One region of the Clostridium sp. MB05 genome, then DNA from elsewhere that is predicted to be linked to it. Evidence: a T-box and tRNA genes for the amino acid it is inferred to sense, from the RefSeq annotation. Region 1 holds a T-box; the other holds one or more tRNA genes.
What was found. A T-box is a leader RNA that pairs with one kind of tRNA and senses whether it is charged. The one in region 1 lies ahead of alaS (alanine--tRNA ligase), so its partner is inferred to be a tRNA-Ala.
Positions count from the first base shown of each region.

Region 2: it has a tRNA-Ala gene. The T-box ahead of alaS (alanine--tRNA ligase) is inferred to sense a tRNA for this amino acid. The anticodon was not compared.

Region 1 covers NZ_CP174370.1:1,765,373-1,769,583, forward strand. Annotated here, with positions in the region: gene mnmA (tRNA 2-thiouridine(34) synthase MnmA) at 1-668, shown strand, start outside; gene ACH36K_RS08225 (PRC-barrel domain-containing protein) at 762-1,244, shown strand; gene ACH36K_RS08230 (AI-2E family transporter) at 1,238-2,269, shown strand; T-box leader at 2,333-2,505, shown strand; gene alaS (alanine--tRNA ligase) at 2,566-4,211, shown strand, end outside.
Region 2 covers NZ_CP174370.1:382,819-387,029, reverse strand. Annotated here, with positions in the region: gene ACH36K_RS01930 (NAD(P)/FAD-dependent oxidoreductase) at 1-1,146, opposite strand, end outside; gene ACH36K_RS01925 (transcription repressor NadR) at 1,169-1,675, opposite strand; gene ACH36K_RS01920 (HDIG domain-containing metalloprotein) at 1,691-2,194, opposite strand; tRNA gene ACH36K_RS01915 (tRNA-Ala) at 2,311-2,386, opposite strand; rRNA gene rrf (5S ribosomal RNA) at 2,398-2,514, opposite strand; rRNA gene ACH36K_RS01905 (23S ribosomal RNA) at 2,570-4,211, opposite strand, start outside.

The sequences.
Region 1 (4,211 bases):
GTAGATATTTTTTAATAAAGGCTGATGATGATAAAAAGGATCAAACATATGCTTTATATAACTTTACTCAAGAACAATTAAGTCAAACATTAATGCCTTGTGGAGATTATACTAAAGATAAAATAAGGGAAATAGCTAAAGAAATTGGTCTTGCTGTTCACAATAAAAAAGATAGTGAAGAAATATGTTTTATACCTGATAATAATCATGGTAAGTATATTACACTAGTTAGACCTAATGAAATACAACAAGGAAATTTTGTTGATAAAAATGGTAATGTACTTGGTAAGCATAAGGGGATAGTTTATTATACAATAGGCCAAAGGAAAGGGTTAGGTTTATCTTTAGGTACTCCTGTTTTTGTTACAGATATAAATCCAAGAACTAATGAAGTTGTTATAGGGCCAGAAGAAGATGTGTTTAAGACAGACTTAGTTGCTAAGGATGTTAACTTTATTCCATTTGATACTTTAAATGAAGAAATAAAGGTTTCTTCTAAGGTAAGATATCAAGCAAAACCAGCAGAAGCTACAATTTCACCACTTCCTAATGGTAGAGTTAAAGTTTCTTTTAAAGATAAACAAAGAGCAATTACTAAAGGTCAATCAGTTGTATTTTATGATGGAAATATAGTTGTTGGTGGTGGAATAATAGAAAAAATTCTATAAATAAAATAAAAATTCTCATAGATGATCAATGAGAATTTTTTTTTGTTCTTTGGGGGATAATATAGTTATTGTTTTATAGAAAGGAGATTAACTATGTTAAAGACCAAGGATTTCTATTTGTTAAAGGTTTATAATATAAGGGGGAAGTACTTAGGGATAGTAGATGATATTTATATCGATTTTTACAATGGTGAAATAAAAGGTTTTTTTATATCTAACTACTTTTTATTTAGCAAAAAGAATTTTGTAAAGGTTGATGATATAATTTCTTTAGAAGAAGTTATGATTGTAAAAGAGTTAAGTGAAAAAGAGGGATTATCATTTAAATCAATAAAAGATATTGATATAAAAGATAAAAATAATGTTATGAGAGGGATTTTAGAGGATTTAATTATAGAAAAAAATGATTTTTCTATAAAAGGATTAATAATGAGTTCTGGAATATTTGATAGGATAATAAAGGGTAAGGAAATATTGCTTTTAAAAAATTGTGTATTAGGGGAAGATTTTATTTTATATTATGGTAGTGATGAGGTTAGGCTTCAAAGCTTGCCTCGTAAGAGAAAAACATGCTGAGCTATAAAAAATATAAAAAAGTGATAAATCCAATTTTAATAATCTTATCTTTTATAATAATCCTAATTTTATATATAAAAATAAATACAATAAATAGTATAGTAAATATTGTTTTTATTAGCTTTATTTTAGCTTATGCTCTAAAACCTATGAGAGATAGTATAAGTGAGAAATTTAATATAAGCAAAAAAATATCATCAATTTCAATTATATTAATAATATTATTAAGCTTATGTTTAATTTCATATATAGTAATACCTTCATTAATAAGAGAAAGTTATAATATTGGATACATATTAGATAATATTGATGAATATATTGAAAATTTAGCTTATAAGATGCATTTAAATGATATATCATTTTTTCAAACACTATATTTTAAAATAAGTGAGGAAGTAAATATATTTTTTAGCAATCTCGCTGGCAATTTCCTTGAGAAGTTATTTATGTGTTTTGAAAGTTTAATTTCTCTCGCCATTATACCTATAGTTACATATTATTTTTTAGTAGATGGAGATTTAATTTATAATAAACTTTTATTAATATTACCTACAGAAAAAAGAATAATAACTAAAAAGCTTATTAGTCATATAGATAAAGTTCTAGCGAGATACATAATAAGTCAGTTGTTGTTATCGGGAATAATTGGAGTTTTAACATTTGCAGTTCTCATGATTATAGGAGTGAAATTTGCCTTAATACTTGGAATCTTTAATGGTGTACTAAATATAATACCTTATTTTGGCCCAATAATTGGTGGAGTTCCAGCTATATTTGTAGCTTTAATGGAATCACCTAATAAGGCTCTGTGGACACTTATTGCTGTGTTTATAATTCAACAAATAGAAGGAAATATATTGTCTCCTAAAATAACTGGAGATAGTACTAATATGCATCCTATAATTATAATAATACTTCTTTTAGTAGGGGAGAAGTTAGGTGGTTTTGTAGGTATGATAGTTGCAGTTCCAATAGGAGTTATAATAAAGGTTATATATGATGATATTAATAATTATTTGTTTTAAATAAAATAATTGACATATTTTAATAAATAAACTATAATTTCATTGAAATATAAGAAAATTTAATATTTAGCGTTGAAAAGAATGAGTAAATATAGTTTATGTATGCAGAGAGGAAGTGGATGCTGAAAACTTCTTACATTATATATTGAAGCTATCTTGGAGCTATATTATCTAAGTGATGTATTTTTAATACATAATTAGGGTGGTACCGCGGAATTTATGTTTTCGTCCCTTTTTTATAGGGATGGAAACTTTTTTTATTTTATAAAGATAAAGCGAAATTGGAGGTAATAGTTATGAAATTCATGGGAGCGAATGAATTAAGAGAAGCTTATTTAAGCTTTTTTGAATCAAAGGATCACTTAAGATTAGAGAGTTTCCCTCTAGTCCCTAAAAATGATAAATCATTATTATTGATAAATGCAGGTATGGCACCGCTTAAGCCATATTTTACTGGATTACAAGAACCACCAAGGAAAAGAATAACAACTTGTCAAAAGTGTATAAGAACAGGTGATATAGAAAACGTAGGTAAAACATCAAGACATGGAACATTTTTCGAAATGCTTGGGAATTTTTCTTTTGGAGATTATTTTAAAGAAGAAATTATTCCTTGGGCTTGGGAGTTTATAACTGAAACTCTTCAAATTCCAAAAGATAAATTATATGTAACTATATATTTAGAAGATGATGAAGCTTTTGATATATGGTGCAAGAAAACAGATGTAGATCCAAAGAGAATATTTAGACTTGGAAAAGATGATAACTTCTGGGAAATAGGAGTAGGACCATGTGGACCTTGTACAGAAATTCACTATGATAGAGGTGAAGGAGTAATTACAAATGTAGATGAATTTGTAATGGCTAGTGACGAAGATAGAGTAGTTGAGTTTTGGAATCTTGTATTTACTCAATTCGATAGGGATGAAGAAGGAAGTTATAATAGATTAGCAAATCCTAATATAGATACAGGAATGGGACTTGAAAGAATAGCAACAATAATGCAAGGTGTAGATAATATATTTGAAATAGATACAGTTAAAAATATACTACAAAAAGTATCAGAACTTTCAGGTGTGAAATATGGAGAAGATAAGCTTAAGAATATTTCTTTAAGAATAATTACAGACCATGTTAAATCAGTAACTATGCTTATTTCTGATGGGGTTCAACCAAGTAATGAAGGTAGAGGATATGTATTAAGAAGACTTTTAAGAAGAGCTGCAAGACATGGAAGACTGCTTGGAATAAAGGATTTATTCTTAACTGAAATAGTTGAATCAGTAGTTGAAAATTATAGCCGTGCTTATCCAATTCTTTTAGAAAACAAAGAATATATAGAGAGAATAGTTTCTTTAGAAGAGGAAAGATTTAATGAAACTATAGATTCTGGAATGAATATTTTAAATAATTATATAGAAGAAATGGAGTCTTCTAACGAAAAAATATTAAAAGGCGAAAAGGCATTTAAGTTATATGATACTTATGGATTCCCTATAGAATTAACAGAAGAAATATTAGAAGAAAAGGGAATGAATGTTGACCACGAAGCATTTAGAAAAGAGATGGATGAGCAAAGACAAAGGGCTAGAAGTGCAAGGGGAGAGTCATCATATATGGGAAGTGATGAGAATCCAATAAATAAAATTGATGCTTCTATAAATACAGAGTTTATAGGCTATAGTAATATTGATGAAAAATCAAGCATATTAGTTTTAGCTGATGATAATAATTTTGTAGAAGAATTATCTAATGGAGAAAAAGGGTATATAGTTACTGAAAAAACTCCTTTCTATGCTGAAATGGGTGGTCAAGTAGGAGACAAAGGAACTATAAAGACAGCTTCTGGAGAAGCATATGTTTATGATACAAAGAAAAATGTTGGTGGAAAAACTATTCATTACGTTAAGGTTGTAGATGGTACAATAAAAATTAATGAAGA
Region 2 (4,211 bases), 1.4 Mb from region 1:
TTTATCTACAGCTATTATTTCATTAGCTTCTTTTTTTCCAAGTTCTCTAAATTTATAAATTTCTCTTCTTTTATCAATAAAGTTTTTCTTTAATGTACAATTTAAATTATTAGCTATAGTATCACAAAGCATTTTTGCTATTGCTGGTGCTATAGTAATTTTCCCATAATGAGTGCCTGTTACTCTTATATATCCTTTATCTATCTCACTATCATCTATTACCATAGAATCTTTATTGTAACTTTCTCTAAATAAATTATTTATATTATTTTTATCTAAGTCTATTAATAAGCTATTTGCATACATTAAATTATCTTCTAAGCTAGTTTTTTCTGTACTTTTTATTCCTATTAACGATCCTGTAGTTGTTGTTGGAGTACTTAGTACAAAAGTATTTTTATCAAAAGTTTCTATTACTATTTTATTTAATTTATTTTTATAATTATCATCGACTAATAAATAACTCATATTTTTAAAGCAAGATTCATTATTATCTATTTCTTTATCTTCAACTTTTCCATTTTCTCTTATATAGATTTCATGAGGAATTGTATTTATAACAACCTTGCATGTAAATTTATTTTTATTGGTAGTTACTTTAAATCCTCTAGCTAAACTTTGTATATTTAAAACTTCTTCTTCTAGCCTAAAATTAACTCCATTATCTGAAGCCACTTCAGCATATGCAATAGCTAGATCATAAGGTGCTACTATTCCTATATTTTCAGAATATAATCCTTTTTTTATATTAGGATTTATATTGGGTTCTATATCATATACATCTTTATCATCTATTAAATAAACGCCGTCTATCCCTCTTTTTTTTGCTCTATCATACATCTCTTGTAATTTCTTAACACCATTTTCATCATTTACAACTCTTAAGGCTCCAATTTTCCTAAAAGGAACTTTAAACTTTTTACAAGTATCCATCATTATTGAATTTCCTATATATTCAAGTCCAGCCATTACATCATCAGATGTCTCTGATCCGTCATATACTATAGATGTATTTACAAATGAAATATCATCTGCTATATCATAATCTCTTTCTATTAATGCTATATTAAAATTATATTTTGATAACTCATATGCAACTGAACACCCTATTATTCCTCCACCTAATATAAGAATATCATAGTCCATAAATATTAAATCCTCCTAAACTCTATAATAAAAATCCTTTTTTCGATAATTCCATCTTTATTGCTTCAATGTTCTCTTCATTATCTGCAGCTATAGTATGAAGATGAACCCCATTAGTCAAATTTGAAAGAGGTTTAATATTTTTTCTTTTAAATTCACTTTCAAATTTATTTAAATCATTTAAGTTTTTTATCATTAAATTTCCTTTTATTTCACCATAGATAGGATGATCTATTATAACATCTTCTATTATACCACCATATTTAACTACGATTTTTAATTCTTCTATAGTTTCGCTACTTCCATGATTAACTGCAATAATAGCTTTTACTTTATTAATATCTTTATTATAAATATATCCATCTGGAGTGGCTATTATATTTTTACCAGCAGCTCTTAATATAGCTATATCTTTTACTATTATTTGCCTTGTAACTCCAAATAAATCAGCTAATTCTGTTCCTTTAATTGCTCTATTCTTTTCAATTATCAACTTTATAATTTTTTCTCTTCTTTCAATAGCTCTCATAAATACACCTCTGTACTAATTTTTATCATCACAAGTACTTATTATATTAAGTATTCTATTATTATTTACTTTATTTTTATTATGATGATATCTTACCACTTGTAAAAATTCTTTATCATAATTAAAATCTTTAAGCATATCTAATCCTATTTTAGGATGATTATAATATATATCTATTTGTTTTACTTTATTGTACTTTTTAATTTTACCTTTAGTTGTCTTATCTAATAACACAATTACAGATTTTTCTATTAAACTTAAATGTTTTTTACTCTTTCCTACATCATGCAATAACGCTGCCTTAGCTAGTTTATTTATATCAACATCTATATTAAAATCTTCTTTCATTTTTATTGAATCTTTACATACTCTTATACAGTGATGCTTATCATTATGTTTTAACTTATTAAATATTTTAATTTCATCTTCACTTAAAAACTTATTTATATAATCATGATCTATATCCTTAAATAATGAAGTAAATCCCCATATAAATTGTTTTATTCTATATAAAGCCATTCTAATCACCTATATTTATTATATCTATATATATATAGATAATAACACTATATATTTTCATTATCAATTATATATATTTTTATAAACAAAAAAAGCTACGAAACCAATCGTAGCTTTGGTGGAGGTAAAGGGATTCGAACCCTTGACCCCTTGCGTGCAAGGCAAGTGCTCTCCCAACTGAGCTATACCCCCATAAAAAAATAACCTGGCGACGTTCTACTCTCCCACACAGTTTCCCATGCAGTACCATCGACGCTGTAGAGCTTAACTTTCCTGTTCGGAATGGAAAGGAGTGTTTCCTCTACGCCATCATCACCAGATATCAGAGTGTTCTCTGAAAATTGCACATGAATTATTGCCAAAATCTTTTAATTATTGGTCAAGCCCTCGACCTATTAGTATCAGTCAGCTAAATATGTTACCACACTTACACCTCTGACCTATCAACCTTGTGTTCTTCAAGGGGTCTTACTAGCTTATGCTATGGGAAATCTCATCTTGAGGGGGGCTTCACGCTTAGATGCTTTCAGCGTTTATCCCTTCCCGACTTAGCTACCCAGCCATGCTCTTGGCAGAACAACTGGTGCACCATAGGTCAGTCCATCCCGGTCCTCTCGTACTAAGGACAGCTCCTCTCAAATTTCCTACGCCCGCGACGGATAGGGACCGAACTGTCTCACGACGTTCTGAACCCAGCTCGCGTGCCGCTTTAATGGGCGAACAGCCCAACCCTTGGGACCTACTACAGCCCCAGGATGCGACGAGCCGACATCGAGGTGCCAAACCTCCCCGTCGATGTGGACTCTTGGGGGAGATCAGCCTGTTATCCCCGAGGTAGCTTTTATCCGTTGAGCGATGGCCCTCCCACGAGGTACCACCGGATCACTAAGCCCGACTTTCGTCCCTGCTCCACTTGTGGGTGTCGCAGTCAGGCTCCCTTCTGCCTTTGCACTCTTCGAACGATTTCCGACCGTTCTGAGGGAACCTTTGGGCGCCTCCGTTACTTTTTTGGAGGCGACCGCCCCAGTCAAACTGCCCACCTAACAATGTCCCGTCACCAGATTCATGGCGTCCGGTTAGAATCCCAATACTGTCAGGGTGGTATCCCAAGGGTGACTCCACTAAGGCTGACGCCCTAGCTTCTCAGTCTCCCACCTATCCTGTACAGACAATATCGAAACTCAATGCTAAGCTACAGTAAAGCTCTACGGGGTCTTTCCGTCCAATCGCGGGTAGCGAGCATCTTCACTCGCACTACAACTTCGCCGGATTTGCAGTTGAGACAGTGCCCAAGTCATTACGCCATTCGTGCGGGTCAGAACTTACCTGACAAGGAATTTCGCTACCTTAGGACCGTTATAGTTACGGCCGCCGTTTACTGGGGCTTAAGTTCACACCTTCGCTTGCGCTAAGTGTTCCCCTTAACCTTCCAGCACCGGGCAGGCGTCAGCCCCTATACATCAGCTTACGCTTTAGCAGAGACCTGTGTTTTTGCTAAACAGTTGCTTGGGCCTATTCTCTGCGGCCTGCTCTCGCAGGCACCCCTTCTCGCGAACTTACGGGGTCAATTTGCCTAGTTCCTTAACTGCAATTCTTCCGATGGCCTTAGGATTCTCTCCTCATCTACCTGTGTCGGTTTGCGGTACGGGCACTACTTCTCTCTCTAGATGCTTTTCTTGGAAGCATGGAATCAGATACTTCGGCCAAATTGGCCTTCCCCATCACACCTCAGAATTGCTAAGACGGATTTTCCTGTCTTAACTCCCTAAATGCTTAGACTAGCATTTCCAATCGCTAGCACATCCTATCCTTCTCCGTCACACCATCGATAATAACGATAATAGTGGTATTGGAATATCAACCAATTGTCCATCACCTACGCCTTTCGGCCTCGGCTTAGGTCCCGACTAACCCTGGGCGGACGAGCCTTCCCCAGGAAACCTTAGATTTTCGGCCTGTAAGATTCTCACTTACATCTCGCTACTAATGCCAACATTCTCACTCGTAATCAGTCCAC